DNA from 2 places in the Streptomyces sudanensis genome. Region 2 is predicted to be linked to the other one. Evidence: predicted binding sites of a transcription regulator. Region 2 holds the regulator's gene; the other holds the start of a gene.
The links. The regulator HspR, encoded in region 2, represses chaperone genes until heat shock. The targets are predictions, from matches to a motif close to TTGAGNNNNNNNNNCTCAA.

Region 1: the regulator HspR is predicted to act here: its motif matches at 1,067-1,085, upstream of lon (endopeptidase La).

The regions. Positions count from the first base shown of each region.
Region 1 covers NZ_CP095474.1:620,628-624,081, reverse strand. The annotation lists gene MW084_RS02665 (LysE family translocator) at 115-753, shown strand; gene lon (endopeptidase La) at 1,108-3,454, shown strand, end outside.
Region 2 covers NZ_CP095474.1:3,188,524-3,201,576, forward strand. The annotation lists gene MW084_RS14870 (phosphoribosyltransferase) at 1-74, shown strand, start outside; gene MW084_RS14875 (Yip1 family protein) at 143-1,024, opposite strand; gene MW084_RS14880 ((Fe-S)-binding protein) at 1,202-3,481, opposite strand; gene dnaK (molecular chaperone DnaK) at 4,166-6,016, shown strand; gene grpE (nucleotide exchange factor GrpE) at 6,013-6,672, shown strand; gene dnaJ (molecular chaperone DnaJ) at 6,748-7,923, shown strand; gene MW084_RS14900 (heat shock protein transcriptional repressor HspR) at 7,928-8,380, shown strand; gene MW084_RS14905 (helix-turn-helix transcriptional regulator) at 8,494-9,579, opposite strand; gene MW084_RS14910 (Rieske (2Fe-2S) protein) at 9,914-10,231, shown strand; gene MW084_RS14915 (pyridoxamine 5'-phosphate oxidase family protein) at 10,365-10,778, opposite strand; gene clpB (ATP-dependent chaperone ClpB) at 10,905-13,053, shown strand, end outside.

The DNA.
Region 1 (3,454 bases), 2.6 Mb from region 2:
CCGTATTCGATCTCCGGCATTCGATCTCCGGCATTCGATCTCGGAATTCGGTGTTCGGGTACGGGTGGGAAACGGCCTGGAAGCGTGGCCCCTGCCCGTGCTTGCATGAGCTTCATGGTGTCTGCCGACCGTTTGCTCGCCTTCGCGGCCATGTCGTTCCTGCTGATCGTGATTCCAGGTCCCAGCGTGCTGTTCGTGATCGGGCGGGCGCTGGCGCAGGGGCGCCGTGCCGCGTTGACCACGGTTGCGGGGAACACGGTCGGTGCCTATGTGCTGATCGTCGCCGTGGCCTTCGGGGTCGGGGCGGTGGTGGAACGCTCGGTGCTCGTCTTCACGGCGCTCAAGCTGGTGGGCGCCGCGTACCTGGTGTTCCTCGGCGTCAGGACATGGCGCGAGCGCGGGTCGCTGCAGGCGGTGGTCTCCGGGGCGGGAGCGGCGCAAGGCGGTCTGCGGACGTTCTGGGAGGGATTCGCGGTCGGCGTGACCAATCCCAAGACCCTTGTGTTCTTCGCTGCCGTGTTGCCGCAATTCGTCGATCGCGGTCAGGGGCATGTCGCGGCGCAAATGCTGTTGCTGGGCTTGGTCTTCAGCGCCATCGCCGTGGTGTCCGACATGGTGTGGGGTGTGGCCGCGGCCACCGCCCGGGACTGGTTCGCGCGCTCACCGCGGCGGCTCTCCCTGGTCGGCGGGGTCGGCGGGCTCGCCATGGTCGGGCTCGGTGTCACCGTCGCCGCGACGGGACGCGAGGACTGATCCGCCCCGGCCGATCGGTCGTGTCCGGCTGGCAGGAGGGCGTCTTCGAGCGCGGTCGCCGGCGGTACGAACGACGAGCCTTCTCGTCGCGCGGTGGGGGGCGCGGAAGCCCCCTCCGTCCGCCGGCGTCGTCATGCGCACCGTGTCGGGTCTCGGCGCCGGTCGACCCGGCCGGATGAAGGGCCGGAGCCGCGCGGTGAAACTCCGGACGAAGGAGGGGTCGCAGGACGAAGGGCCCATCTACGGGGTCCTGGTGGCGCCGGAGATCGCTGAGAGCGAACGCGGGTGGGGAACGATGGCGGGCTCCGGAACATTGAGTCGATGTAGCTCAACTTGACTGCCGAAGGGGAGATCATGACTTCGACGTCCGAACCGCTCACCCTGCCCGTGCTGCCGCTCGACGACGAGGTCGTCCTGCCGGGGATGGTGGTGCCGCTGGACCTGTCCGACAACGAGGTGCGCGCCGCCGTCGAGGCCGCCCAGGCGGCCGTGCGGGACGGCAGCGGCAAGCCGCGGGTGCTGCTGGTGCCGCGGGTGGACGGCACGTACGCGGGGATCGGCGTCCTGGGGACGGTCGAACAGGTCGGACGGCTCTCCGACGGCGATCCGGGGGCGCTCATCCGGGGCCGGGCGCGCGTGCGGATCGGGGCCGGGACGACCGGGCCGGGGGCCGCGCTGTGGGTGGAGGGCACCCTGGTGGAAGAGGCCGCGCCCGACCCGCTGCCCGGTGCCGTCGCCGAGCTGGCCAAGGAGTACAAGGCCCTCGCCACCAGCTGGCTGCGCAGGCGCGGCGCCTGGCAGGTCGTCGACCGCGTCCAGCAGATCGACGACGTCTCCGCCCTGGCGGACAACGCCGGGTACTCCCCGTTCCTCACCACCGCCCAGAAGGTCGCCCTGCTGGAGGCCGTCGAGCCCGTCGCCCGGCTGAGGCTCGCCACCGAGCAGCTGCGCGACCACCTGGCCGAGCAGGACGTGGCGGAGTCCATCGCCAAGGACGTCCAGGAGGGCGTCGACCGGCAGCAGCGCGAGTTCCTGCTGCGCCGGCAGCTCGAAGCCGTGCGCAAGGAGCTCCGCGAGCTGAACGGCGAGGACGCCGAGGGCGGCACGGACGACTACCGGGCCCGCGTCGAGGACGCCGACCTGCCGGAGAAGGTCCGCGAGGCCGCCCTGAAGGAGGTCGGCAAGCTGGAGCGCGCCAGCGACCAGTCCCCCGAGGGCTCCTGGATCCGCACCTGGCTGGACACGGTCCTGGAGATGCCGTGGAACGAGCGGACCGAGGACCACTACGACATCCGCGGCGCCAGGGAGGTCCTCGACGCCGAGCACGCCGGACTGGAGGACGTGAAGGAGCGCATCACCGAGTACCTCGCCGTCCGCAAGCGCCGCGCCGACCGGGGCCTCGGCGTCGTCGGCGGGCGCCGCGGCGGGGCCGTGCTCGCGCTGGTGGGGCCGCCCGGCGTGGGCAAGACGAGCCTCGGCGAGTCCGTCGCCCGCGCGATGGGCCGCAGGTTCGTGCGCGTCGCGCTCGGCGGCGTACGGGACGAGGCGGAGATCCGCGGCCACCGGCGGACGTACGTCGGAGCCCTGCCCGGCCGGATCGTCCGCGCCGTCAAGGAGGCCGGCTCCATGAACCCGGTCGTCCTGCTCGACGAGATCGACAAGGTGGGCTCCGACTTCCGGGGCGACCCGGCCGCGGCCCTGCTGGAAGTCCTCGACCCGGCGCAGAACCACACGTTCCGCGACCACTACCTCGAAGTCGAACTCGACCTCAGCGACGTCGTCTTCCTCGCCACGGCGAACGTGCGGGAGGCCATTCCCGAGGCGCTCCTGGACCGCATGGAGGTGGTCAGGCTCGACGGCTACACCGAGGACGAGAAGATCGTCATCGCCCGCGGGCACCTGCTCCCACGCCAGCTGGAGCGCGCCGGGCTCGACCGGGACGAGGTGGCGGTCGAGGAGGCCGCGCTGCGCCGGCTGGCCGGCGAGTACACCCGCGAGGCCGGCGTGCGGGACCTGGAGCGGTCCGTCGCCCGCCTCCTGCGGAAGATCGCCGCCCGGGCCGAACTGGGCGACCGGGAGCTGCCGTTCACCGTCCGCGAGGACGACCTGCGCGACCTCCTCGGGAGGCCGCACCACGTGCCCGAGTCCGCCCAGGACCCGGCCGAGCGCCGCACGTCCGTCCCCGGCGTCGCGACCGGCCTGGCCGTCACCGGCGCGGGCGGCGACGTGCTGTTCGTCGAGGCGTCCCTCGCCGACGCGGAGACCGGCGCCGCGGGGCTCACCCTCACCGGGCAGCTCGGCGACGTGATGAAGGAGTCCGCGCAGATCGCGCTCTCCTTCCTCCGCTCCCACGGCGCGGAACTCGAACTGCCCGTCACCGGGCTCAAGGACCGGGGCGTCCACATCCACTTCCCCGCCGGGGCGGTGCCGAAGGACGGGCCGAGCGCCGGTGTCACCATGACGACCGCGCTTGCCTCCCTGCTCAGCGGCCGGCTGGTACGGACGGACGTGGCCATGACCGGCGAGGTGTCGCTGACCGGCCGCGTGCTGCCGATCGGCGGCGTCAAGCAGAAGCTGCTCGCCGCCCACCGGGCCGGTATCACCACGGTCGTCATCCCGAAGCGGAACGAACCCGACCTCGACGACGTGCCCGCCGAGGTGCTCGACAAGCTGGAGGTCCACACGGTGACGGACGTCCGCC
Region 2 (13,053 bases):
ACGACTGGATCAACTTCCCCTGGAGCGTCGAGGGGCCCGTGGTCCGGCGCTCCGGGCAGGTCCTCGACGCCTGAGGGCGCGGGAACGCGGAAGGGGGAGCGGCCCGCGGGCAGCTCCCCCTTCGCGCCGGTCGGCGCGGTTCCTACAGCGTTCCCAGCTTGATCAGCGACAGCAGCGCCACCAACTGGATCGCCGACGCGCCCAGGGCCTTCGGCCAGGGCAGGTCGTGGGACTTGCTCACCATGGACGTGAACAGCGCGCCCGCCGCCAGCCACGACAGCCAGCCGATCACCTGCACCAGGCCGTTCTCCCCGCCCAGGAACATCGCGAACAGCAGGCGCGGGGCGTCCGTCATCGCCATGATCAGCATCGACAGGCCCACCGTCGGCTGCCACGCCCCGTTGCCGCCGAGCTGACGGGCCAGGGTGTGCGTCACCGCGCCGAGGATCAGGCCGCCCACGACGAACATGACGCCGGTGAGCAGGACCGCCGGCACCGCGGTCGAGAGGGTCGAGTTGATCGTCTCCTCGCGGGCCTTGTCGAAGCCGAACAGTGCCAGCAGGCCGTAGACGAAGGTGACCGTCAGGGCCGGCAGCCAGACCGCGTGGTCGCGCATCTGCCAGAACGTCGCGCCCGGGCGCACCACGATGCCGGTCAGGAGCCGCTGCCACGGCAGGCGCGGCCCCGAGGGGGCGGCGGGGTCCGCGCGGTGGGTCTCCGGCGGCCCGTACGGGTCCTCGTGCACGCTGAACATCTGGGTGTGGCCAGGGTTGTTCGCGGTGTGCGCGTGGGACGCGTGGGACTGCCGGGGGTGGTGCGGGTGCGGCGCGGCCTGCTGGTGGTACGGGTCGCCGAAGTACTCGGGCTCGCCGTGCGCGCGGTCGTCCCTCGGCCACTGCTGCGGCGGGGCGTACGGCGGCGCCTCGCCGTTGCCGTACGGCCCCTGGTGGGGGTGCGGGGGCTGCTGCCCCTGTTGGCGCGGGGTGCGGTTGCCCCGGCCGCGTCCGATCCTGAATCCAGCCACGTCTACGAACGTACCCGGTTACGTCCGTACGGGCGTAACCGGCCTTGCGGCGGGCCCTGTTTGCTGCCGAGCTGTGACATCCCGGGCGGACGCGGGTGCGGGAACGGCGGGGCGGCCGGGCCGACCCGTGGTGGTCGGTCCGGCCGCCCCGCCGTGGCGCGCCGCCGGGCGCCGGCGTTACTTCGCCGGCTCGGGCTCCGGGGCCGCGTCGGACGCCGGGGCCTCGGGCTTCGGGGTCCTGACCGACTCCAGGAGGAGCTGCGCCACGTCCACGACCTGGAGCGACTCCTTGGCCTGGCCGTCGTTCTTCTTGCCGTTCACCGAGTCCGTCAGCATGACCAGGCAGAACGGGCAGGCCGTGGACACGATGTCCGGGTTGAGCGACAGGGCCTCGTCGACGCGCTCGGTGTTGATGCGCTTGCCGATGCGCTCCTCCATCCACATCCGCGCGCCGCCGGCGCCGCAGCAGAAGCCGCGTTCCTTGTGGCGGTGCATCTCCTGCTGGCGCAGGCCGGGGACGGCGGACATGATCTCGCGCGGCGGCGTGTAGACCTTGTTGTGCCGGCCCAGGTAGCACGGGTCGTGGTAGGTGATCAGGCCGTCGACCGGGGTCACCGGGACGAGCCTGCCCTCGTCGACGAGGTGCTGGAGCAGCTGCGTGTGGTGGATGACCTCGAACTCGCCGCCGAGCTGCGGGTACTCGTTCGCGATCGTGTTGAAGCAGTGCGGGCAGGTCGCGACGATCTTCTTCGCCGACTTCGGCTTCTTCGTCGACGGCTCGTCCTCGTCCTCGCCGAACGCCATGTTCAGCATCGCGACGTTCTCCTGGCCGAGCTGCTGGAACAGCGGCTCGTTACCCAGGCGGCGGGCGGAGTCGCCGGTGCACTTCTCGTCCCCGCCCATGATCGCGAACTTGACGCCCGCCATGTGCAGCAGCTCCGCGAAGGCCTTGGTGGTCTTCTTGGCGCGGTCCTCCAGGGCGCCGGCGCAGCCGACCCAGTACAGGTAGTCGACCTCGGAGAGGTCCTCGACGTCCTTGCCCACGATCGGGACCTCGAAGTCGACCTCCTTGGTCCACTCGACGCGCTGCTTCTTCGCCAGGCCCCAGGGGTTGCCCTTCTTCTCCAGGTTCTTGAGCATCGTGCCCGCCTCGGACGGGAACGCGGACTCGATCATCACCTGGTAGCGGCGCATGTCGACGATGTGGTCGACGTGCTCGATGTCGACGGGGCACTGCTCGACGCAGGCGCCGCAGGTGGTGCAGGACCACAGGACGTCCGGGTCGATGACGCCGTTCTCCTCGGCGGTGCCGATCAGCGGGCGCTCGGCCTCGGCGAGGGCGGAGGCGGGGACGTCCTTCAGCGCCTCGGCGGACGCCTTCTCCTCGCCCTCCGCGGTCTTGCCGCCGCCGGCGAGCAGGTACGGGGCCTTGGCGTGCGCGTGGTCGCGCAGCGACATGATCAGCAGCTTCGGGGAGAGCGGCTTGCCGGTGTTCCAGGCGGGGCACTGCGACTGGCAGCGGCCGCACTCGGTGCAGGTGGAGAAGTCGAGGATGCCCTTCCAGGAGAAGTGCTCGACCTGGGAGACGCCGAAGACGGTCTCCTCGGCGCCCTCCTCGTCGTCGAAGACGGTTTCGAAGTCGATCTCCTTGCCGCCGGACGTCATCGGCAGCAGGGCGCCCAGCGCGGTCCCGCCGTCGGCGTTGCGCTTGAACCAGATGTTGGGGAAGCCGAGGAAGCGGTGCCAGGCGACGCCCATGTTGGTGTTGAGCGAGACCGTGATCATCCAGATCAGGGAGACACTGATCTTCACCATGGCAGCGAGGTACACCAGGTTCTGCAGGGTGCCGGTGCTCAGCCCGTCGAAGGCGAGGACGAGCGGGTACGACACGAAGTAGGCCGGGTCGTACGAGTCGACGTGGTGCAGCGCGCCCTCCAGGCCGCGCAGGACCAGGATGACCAGGCCGATGGTGAGGATGACGTACTCGACGAAGTACGCCTGCCAGGCCTTGGAGCCGGCGAAGCGCGACTTGCGGCCGGGCCGGGACGGCAGGCTCAGCAGCCGGATCACGATCAGGACGGCGATGCCGAGGACGGTGGCCAGGCCGATCGCCTCGGTGTACATCTCGAACGGCAGGAAGCCGCCGACGACCGGCAGGGTCCAGTCGGCCCGGAAGAGCTGCCCGTACGCCTGCGCCAGGGTGGGCGGCAGGGTGAGGAAGCCGATCGCGACGAACCAGTGCGCGAAGCCGACGATCCCCCAGCGGTTCATCCGGGTGTGGCCGAGGAACTCCCGGACCACGGTGGCGGTCCGGGCCTTCCAGTCGTCGGTGCGGCTGCCGGCCGGCACGGGCTGGCCGAGCCTGACGAACCGGTAGATGTGCGCGATCGCTCGGGCAAAGAGCGCAACGCCGACCACGGTCAGGGTCAGCGACACAATGATCGCGGCGAGTTGCATGGGGGCTCCTCGGGCCTGCGAGGTGGGAGTTCGGCACTACTAAGCGGTAACTTATTGGGTTCGCTGTCGAGCGTACCCAGTTATTCCGCCGCACTGTAGCCGCGTACGCGGTGATCTGCGTCGCTCAGGCGCGCCGGGCCGCCGCCCGCGGCCGGCGGCATCTCGCCCCGTACGGCGCGGGGCGACCGTGACGGCGCGTCCAGGGGCAGTGGGCGTACGGGCGGGGTGCGCGGGGTGAGGGTCCGGCCGTGCGGGCCGGTCGCGGTCTCTCGTAGGAGGACATCGCCGGGCGGGTGGCGCGGGTCGCGGACGGTCGCGGCGACGAGGGGCGCGGGTGCGGCGAGGGCGAGGAGTGCGGAGCGGGCCGGGGGCCGGATCCGGGATGCGTTCGGGGGCGTGGCGCGGCACCCGGCCGTTCCGGGGGGTCGTGGCGGGGTGGTGGCAGCCGTTCCGGGTGACCTGATGGGTAAATCCGGCAAGAGGTGTAGAGAGGGTTAAAGCGGTGAGAATCACCTGATGTGCAGCAGGATGGGCTGGGGACGTCCGCGCGGCGGCTCGATGCGCCATGCATTGCGTATAAGAGCCGGATAAAAGTTGAGCCGGATCGGCTCAGGTCTGTTGACGGGGGCAGGCGGCTGGTGCATCCTTGAGTCTGTTCCGCTCAAGTCAGCTGGAGGAATCGAAATGGCACGTGCGGTCGGCATCGACCTGGGCACGACTAACTCCGTCGTCAGCGTTCTGGAAGGCGGCGAGCCCACCGTCATCACCAACGCCGAGGGCGCCAGGACCACGCCGTCCGTCGTCGCCTTCGCCAAGAACGGCGAGGTCCTCGTGGGTGAGGTCGCCAAGCGGCAGGCCGTCACCAACGTCGACCGGACCATCCGCTCGGTCAAGCGCCACATGGGCACGGACTGGAAGATCGAGCTGGACGGGAAGAAGTTCAACCCGCAGCAGATGTCCGCGTTCATCCTGCAGAAGCTGAAGCGGGACGCCGAGGCGTACCTGGGCGAGAAGGTCACGGACGCGGTCATCACCGTCCCGGCGTACTTCAACGACTCCGAGCGGCAGGCGACCAAGGAGGCCGGCGAGATCGCCGGCCTGAACGTCCTGCGCATCGTCAACGAGCCCACCGCCGCTGCCCTGGCGTACGGCCTCGACAAGGACGACCAGACGATCCTCGTCTTCGACCTCGGCGGCGGCACCTTCGACGTCTCGCTGCTGGAGATCGGTGACGGCGTCGTCGAGGTGAAGGCCACCAACGGCGACAACCACCTCGGTGGCGACGACTGGGACCAGCGCGTCGTCGACTACCTGGTCAAGCAGTTCCACAGCGGCCACGGCGTGGACCTCTCCAAGGACAAGATGGCGCTCCAGCGCCTCCGCGAGGCCGCCGAGAAGGCGAAGATCGAGCTGTCCTCGTCCACCGAGACCTCGATCAACCTCCCGTACATCACGGCGTCCGCCGAGGGCCCGCTGCACCTGGACGAGAAGCTCACCCGCGCCCAGTTCCAGCAGCTCACCGCCGACCTGCTCGAGCGCTGCAAGATCCCGTTCCACAACGTCATCAAGGACGCGGGCATCCAGCTCTCCGAGATCGACCACGTCGTCCTCGTCGGCGGTTCGACCCGCATGCCCGCCGTCGCCGAGCTCGTCAAGGAGCTGACCGGCGGCAAGGAGGCCAACAAGGGCGTGAACCCGGACGAGGTCGTGGCGATCGGCGCCTCGCTCCAGGCCGGTGTCCTCAAGGGCGAGGTCAAGGACGTCCTGCTCCTCGACGTGACCCCGCTGTCCCTCGGCATCGAGACCAAGGGCGGCATCATGACCAAGCTCATCGAGCGGAACACCACGATCCCGACGAAGCGCTCCGAGATCTTCACCACGGCGGAGGACAACCAGCCGTCGGTGCAGATCCAGGTCTACCAGGGCGAGCGCGAGATCGCCGCGTACAACAAGAAGCTCGGCATGTTCGAGCTGACCGGCCTTCCGCCGGCCCCGCGCGGCGTCCCGCAGATCGAGGTCTCCTTCGACATCGACGCCAACGGCATCATGCACGTCACGGCCAAGGACCTCGGCACGGGCAAGGAGCAGAAGATGACCGTCACCGGCGGCTCCTCGCTCCCGAAGGACGAGGTCGACCGGATGCGCGAGGAGGCCGAGCGGTACGCGGAGGAGGACCACAAGCGCCGCGAGGCCGCCGAGACGCGCAACCAGGGCGAGCAGCTCGTCTACCAGACCGAGAAGTTCCTCGCCGACAACGCCGACAAGGTCCCGGGCGAGATCAAGACCGAGGTCGAGACGGCGGTGAACGAGCTCAAGGAGAAGCTGAAGGGCGAGGACACCGCGGAGATCCGCACCGCCACCGAGAAGGTCGCGGCCGTCTCCCAGAAGCTCGGCCAGGCCATGTACGCCGACGCCCAGGCGGCCGGCCAGGCGGCGGGCGGCGCCCAGGCGGACGCCGACGGCGCCAAAGCCGACGACGACGTGATCGACGCCGAGATCGTCGATGACGAGAAGCCGAAGGGCGGGGCCGCATGACGGAGGAGACCCCGGGGTTCGAGGAGAAGCCCGACGTCCCCTCCGGCGCCACCTCCGACGACGCCGCCGAGACCGCCGAGAGCCCTTCCACCGAGGAGGGCGCGGCGGCCCCGGCCGGGGACGCGAACCAGACGGACCAGTCGATCGGCCTGACCGCCGAGCTGGACCAGGTCCGCACCGCGCTCGCCGAGCGCACCGCCGACCTCCAGCGGCTCCAGGCCGAGTACCAGAACTACCGCCGCCGAGTCGAAAGGGACCGGGTCGCGGTCAAGGAGGTCGCCATCGCGAACCTCCTGTCCGAACTGCTGCCCGTGCTCGACGACATCGGCCGGGCGCGGGAGCACGGCGAGTTGGTCGGCGGCTTCAAGTCGGTCGCCGAGTCGCTGGAGGCCACCGTCGCGAAGATGGGCCTCCAGCAGTTCGGCAAGGAGGGCGAGCCCTTCGACCCGACCGTGCACGAGGCGCTGATGCACTCGTACGCGCCGGACGTGGAGGAGACGACCTGCGTGGCGATCCTCCAGCCGGGCTACCGGATCGGCGAGCGGACCATCCGTCCCGCGCGTGTCGCCGTCGCCGAGCCCCAGCCGGGCGCCGCGCCGGCCTCGAAGGAAGAGCAGCCGGCCGACGAGGAGAGCGGTGGCCCCGAGGAGGGCTGACGGCCGCAGGGCCGGCGGTCGCGGGACCGCCGGCCCCGGACCCGACGCGGTGACCGTCCGGGAGGAGGGACGTCGATGAGCACGAAGGACTTCGTCGAGAAGGACTACTACAAGGTCCTCGGCGTCCCCAAGGACGCCACCGAAGCCGAGATCAAGAAGGCGTACCGGAAGCTGGCCCGCGAGTTCCACCCGGACGCCAACAAGGGCGACGCCGCCGCGGAGGCCCGCTTCAAGGAGGTCTCCGAGGCGAACGACGTCCTCGGGGACCCCAAGAAGCGCAAGGAGTACGACGAGGCACGCGCCCTCTTCGGCAACGGCGGCTTCCGGCCCGGCCCCGGCGGCCAGGGCGGCACGTTCAACTTCGACCTGGGCGACCTGTTCGGCGGCCAGGGCGGGACGGGCGGTGCCGGCGGCTTCGGCGGCGGGCTCGGGGACGTCTTCGGCGGCCTGTTCAACCGGGGCGGCACCGCCGGCACCCGTACGCAGCCGCGCCGCGGCCAGGACGTCGAGTCCGAGGTGACGCTCAGCTTCACCGAGGCGGTCGACGGGGCCACCGTCCCCCTGCGCATGTCCAGCCAGCAGCCCTGCCGGGCGTGCTCCGGCACGGGCGACAAGAACGGCACGCCCCGCGTCTGCCCCACGTGCGTCGGCACCGGCCAGGTGTCGCGCGGCTCGGGCGGCGGCTTCTCGCTGACCGACCCGTGCCTGGACTGCAAGGGACGCGGACTGATCGCCCAGGACCCGTGCGAGGTGTGCCGCGGCAGCGGACGTGCCAAGTCCTCGCGCACCATGCAGGTCCGCATCCCGGCGGGGGTCTCCGACGGGCAGCGGATCAGGCTGCGCGGCAAGGGCGCGCCCGGCGAGCGGGGCGGCCCGGCCGGCGACCTGTACGTGGTCGTCCACGTCGGCGAGCACCCGGTCTTCGGCCGCAGGGGCGACAACCTCACCGTCACCGTGCCCGTCTCGTATCCGGAGGCGGCCCTCGGCGGCGAGATCAGGGTGCCGACCCTCGGAGGGCCTCCGGTCACGCTGAAGATCCCCCCGGGCACCCCCAACGGCCGTACGATGCGGGCCCGCGGCAAGGGCGCGGTCCGCAAGGACGGCACGCGCGGCGACCTGCTGGTCACGGTCGAGGTCGCCGTACCGAAGAAGCTGGACGACAAGGCGCGCGAGGCTCTGGAGGCGTACCGTCGAGCCACCGCGGACGAGGACCCGCGGGCGGATCTGTTCCAAGCCGCGAAGGGGGCTTGAGGCGATGGACGCACGTCGACGCAACCCGTACGAACTGACCGACGAGACCCCGGTGTACGTCATCTCGGTGGCGGCGCAGCTCAGCGGGCTGCACCCGCAGACGCTGCGCCAGTACGACCGGCTGGGGATCGTCTCCCCGGACCGTACGGCCGGCCGGGGCCGGCGCTACTCGGCCCGCGACATCGAGCTGCTCCGGCAGGTGCAGCAGCTGTCGCAGGACGAGGGCGTCAACCTGGCCGGGATCAAGCGGATCATCGAGCTGGAGAACCAGGTCACCGCGCTGGAGGCCCGCGTGGCGGAGCTGACCGCGGCCCTGGAGGGCGCGACGGTGGCGATGCGCCAGCGGGAGGCGCAGGTGCACGCCTCGTACCGGCGTGATCTGGTGCCCTATCAGGACGTCCAGCAGACCAGCGCCCTGGTGGTGTGGCGGCCGGCCGGCAGGCGCGGCGGCGAGTAGCCCCCGGAGGAAGGCGCCGGGAGCACCGGCGGACCCGTGTGAGGCCCCCTTCTCCGGAGGGGGCCTCACGCATGCCTGGCCGGGCGCCGGAGGGGCCGTGGCGGGGCGGCGGGTCAGCCGTGCCCGCGCACCTGCTCCCGGTCCCGGCCCGCCTCCGGGTCCGGGAAGTGGTCGTGGCCCTGCTCCTGGTCGAGGATGCCGGACCGGGCGATGAGGTAGCCGAGCTGGGCGCGGCTGCCGCTGCCGAGCGTGGACGCGAGCTTCGCGATGTGGGCGCGGCAGGTGCGGACGTTCATGCCGAGGCGGCGGGCGATGGCCTCGTCGACGTGGCCCTCGACGAGCAGCTTGGCGATGGAGCGCTGGATGCCGCTTATCCCGTTGAGGGCGGGCGCGTACGTGACGACCTCCTCCTCCCAGGGGATGCCGTGCTGCCAGAACTGGTCGAAGACGCCGACGAGGTACTGGACGAGCCCCTCGTGGCGCAGCTCCAGCGCGACCTGGCGGTCGCTGCGGGCCGGGATGAAGGCCACCTTGCGGTCGATGATGATCAACCGGTCGACGATCTCCTCCAGCGTGCGCACCTCCAGGCCGTACGGGGTGATCCGCTCGACGTATCCCATGGTCGCCGAGTGGTGCCGGGCCGTGTGCTGGTAGAGGGTCCGCATCCGGACACCGCGGCCGAGGAGGGGTTCCACCCGGCGCAGGGCGGCCTTGACGTTCTCGGGCCTGCGCCCGCTGCCGGGCTGGATCGTGAGGAGTTCGACCGCGCACTCCTCCGTCACGCGGTCGAGTTCGGCGTTGATGACGGCGAGCCCTTCGAGGACGTTGATCGCGTCGCTCGTGCAGGGGGTCGCCGCAGTGATCGTCATGAACGGCTCGAACGCGTCGGTGAGCGACAGCGCCCGCTGCCGCTGCTGCTGGATCTCCCGCTCGATGGGGTGGATCAGCTGGTTGAGGGCAATGGACGGGGGGACGGGGCGCAGCCACTGCGGGTCGTCCGGATCCGGGTGCAGCAGGGCGAGGTCGATGAGGCAGGGTGCCGCGTCGACCTCGGAGCGGGCTATCCGGCCGGCGCGCAGGGCGGCCGCGTACAGGTGCTTTCCGGCTTCACACAGCTCGTCGTGACTGTGCTCGGTTTCCGGACTGTCCGCCTTCGACCGCATCTGCACCCCCCTCAGGGTCCTGTATTTCAGGAACATGATGCCTGTATCGGCTGGTGGAAGCGTTCGGAGTGAGCCATCGTCGTAGACGCGGGGGAGGAGGTAAGGACAAAAAGAGGTGGAGATCGTCCATGACCAGGATGGTTCGTGCACTTAGCGTCATAGCTGTCGCCGCGGCGGCCGCGTGCGGTGTCGTCGACCTCAGCGGCGAACCGTCGTGGGAAACGGTGTCCTCGGGCAGTGTCGTCGCAGGTGAGCCCTCGTGGGAACTCGGACCGGCCGGCTCGTCCGAGCCCTCGTGGGAGGTCGCCCCGTCGAGCCCGCGCGAGCCCTCGTGGGAGAGCGCCGGATCCGCGCCGGCGGGTGCCGTCGCATGAACGTCCCCGACGACTCCCGCTTCCGCCGCGAGATGGCGTCCGCCTACCGGTCCGGGTGGCATTTCATCGACCTCGTCACCGCCGTCCCCCAGGGTGGCGATTCGTTGATGGTCACCCTCTTCGGCGAGCCGATCGTCATCACCCGCGGAGACGACGAGGACATCCGCGCCTACCGGTGCCTCCGCCGGCCGCGCGGCGCGCCGAAGCCCGTCCGTTGCGCCGTCCGCTACGGAATGATCTTCGTCAACCTCGACCAGCGTGACCATCAGCTGGTCGAGACCGAGACCACCACCGCCACCCCCCGCAGCGCCTGAGCGATTCCCCCGTCGTTCCAGATCGTTCAGGTGCTTCCCCCACACAGCGGCGCCATCGTGGACCTGAAACACGATGGCGCCGTTGTGCTGCGCGCGTACGGAACGGGCCGCGCCCCCGAAGCCGCGCACGCGCTCAGGCGCGCCCCATGGCCCGGGTGAGGGCGATCTCCACCACGACCCGGTCCGGGTTCGGCGCGGGGGTGCGGCCGTACCGCCGCGCGTACCGGGCGACGGCGTCCGCGACGGCCTCGGGCTCCGTGCGGATCGTCGCGCGGCCCTCCAGCGTCGCCCAGCGGCCCGCGTCCACCTGGCACACGGCGACCCGCGCCCCGCCGGGGCCGGCGGCCAGGATGTTGGCCACCTTCCGGCTGTTCCTGTTGGTGATCACGCGCGCCAGGCCCCGCTCGCCGCCCTCGGGGTCGTACGTCACGCCCACCGCCACGACGTGCGGGGTGCCGTCCGGGCGGAGGGTCGTCAGGGTGCACATGTGCCGCTCCCGCCAGAAGCTGACGTAGGAGGGGTCGGGGTTGCGCAGGTCGATGGCCATGGGCCGGAACCTACCGGCGGTCGCTGGCCTCCACCACCTTGAGTGGAATAGACTCAATTTTGTGGACGTTGGCTGAGTCAAAGCCGGTGTGCAGGCGCACCGGCACCCGAGGAGGACCAAGCACACGTGGACGCCGAGCTGACCAACAAGAGCCGGGACGCCCTCAACGCCGCCACCAGCCGCGCCGTGTCCGACGGACACCCGGACCTGACCCCGGCGCACCTGCTGCTGGCGCTGCTCTCCGGCCAGGACAACGAGAACCTCACCGACCTGCTCGCCGCCGTCGAGGCCGACCAGGCCGCCGTGCGCTCGGGCGCCGAGCGGCTCCTCGCCGCCCTCCCGAGCGTCACCGGGTCGACCGTCGCCCCGCCGCAGCCCAACCGCGACCTGCTGGCCGTCGTCGCCGACGCCCAGGCCCGCGCCCGGGAGCTCGGCGACGAGTACCTGTCGACGGAGCACCTGCTCATCGGCATCGCCGCCAAGGGCGGACCGGCCGGCGAACTGCTCACCCGGCAGGGCGCCGACGCGAAGAAGCTGCTGGCCGCCTTCACCGGCTCCCGCGGCACGCGCCGCATCACTACCCAGGACCCGGAGGGCCAGTACAAGGCACTGGAGAAGTTCGGCACGGACCTCACGGCCGCCGCCCGGGAGGGCAGGCTCGACCCGGTCATCGGCCGCGACCAGGAGATCCGCCGCGTCGTCCAGGTGCTGTCGCGGCGCACCAAGAACAACCCCGTCCTCATCGGCGAGCCCGGCGTCGGCAAGACCGCCGTCGTCGAGGGCCTCGCCCAGCGCATCGTGAAGGGCGACGTGCCCGAGTCGCTGCGCGACAAGCGGCTCGTCTCCCTCGACCTGGGCGCCATGGTCGCCGGGGCGAAGTACCGGGGCGAGTTCGAGGAGCGGCTGAAGACCGTCCTCTCCGAGATCAAGGAGAGCGAGGGCCGGATCGTCACCTTCATCGACGAGCTGCACACGGTCGTCGGCGCGGGCGCCGGCGGCGACTCCGCCATGGACGCCGGCAACATGCTCAAGCCGATGCTGGCCCGCGGCGAGCTGCGCATGGTCGGTGCCACCACGCTCGACGAGTACCGTGAGCGCATCGAGAAGGACCCGGCGCTGGAGCGCCGCTTCCAGCAGGTCCTGGTCGCCGAGCCGACCGTCGAGGACACGATCGCCATCCTGCGCGGTCTGAAGGGCCGGTACGAGGCCCACCACAAGGTGCAGATCGCGGACTCGGCACTGGTCGCCGCGGCGACGCTCTCCGACCGGTACATCACATCCCGCTTCCTCCCCGACAAGGCGATCGACCTCGTCGACGAGGCGGCCTCCCGGCTCCGGATGGAGATCGACTCGTCGCCCGTGGAGATCGACGAGCTGCAGCGCGCCGTCGACCGCCTCCGCATGGAGGAGCTGGCGCTGAAGAGCGAGACCGACCCCGCCTCCGTCCAGCGCCTGGAGAAGCTGCGCCGCGACCTCGCCGACAAGGAGGAGGAGCTGCGCGGTCTGACCGCCCGCTGGGAGAAGGAGAAGCAGGGCCTCAACCGCGTCGGTGAGCTGAAGGAGCGCCTCGACGACCTGCGCGGGCAGGCCGAGCGCGCCCAGCGCGACGGCGACTTCGACACGGCGTCCAAGCTGCTGTACGGGGAGATCCCGGCCGTCGAGCGGGAACTGGCCGCGGCGACGGAGGCGGAGGAGGAGGCCGCCAAGACGACCGGCGGCACCGACAAGATGGTCAAGGAGGAGGTCGGCCCCGACGACATCGCGGACGTGGTCGGCTCCTGGACCGGCATCCCCGCCGGGCGGCTCCTGGAGGGCGAGACGCAGAAGCTGCTCCGCATGGAGGAGGAGCTCGGCAGGCGCCTGATCGGGCAGGCCCAGGCGGTCCGGGCGGTCTCCGACGCCGTGCGCCGCACCCGCGCGGGCATCGCCGACCCCGACCGGCCGACCGGCTCGTTCCTCTTCCTGGGGCCGACCGGCGTCGGCAAGACGGAACTGGCCAAGGCGCTCGCGGACTTCCTCTTCGACGACGAGCGGGCGATGGTCCGCATCGACATGTCGGAGTACGGCGAGAAGCACTCCGTCGCCCGCCTCGTCGGCGCGCCCCCCGGGTACGTCGGCTACGAGGAGGGCGGCCAGCTGACGGAGGCGGTGCGCCGCCGCCCGTACAGTGTGATCCTGCTGGACGAGGTGGAGAAGGCCCACCCGGAGGTCTTCGACATCCTCCTCCAGGTCCTCGACGACGGCCGGCTCACGGACGGGCAGGGGCGGACGGTCG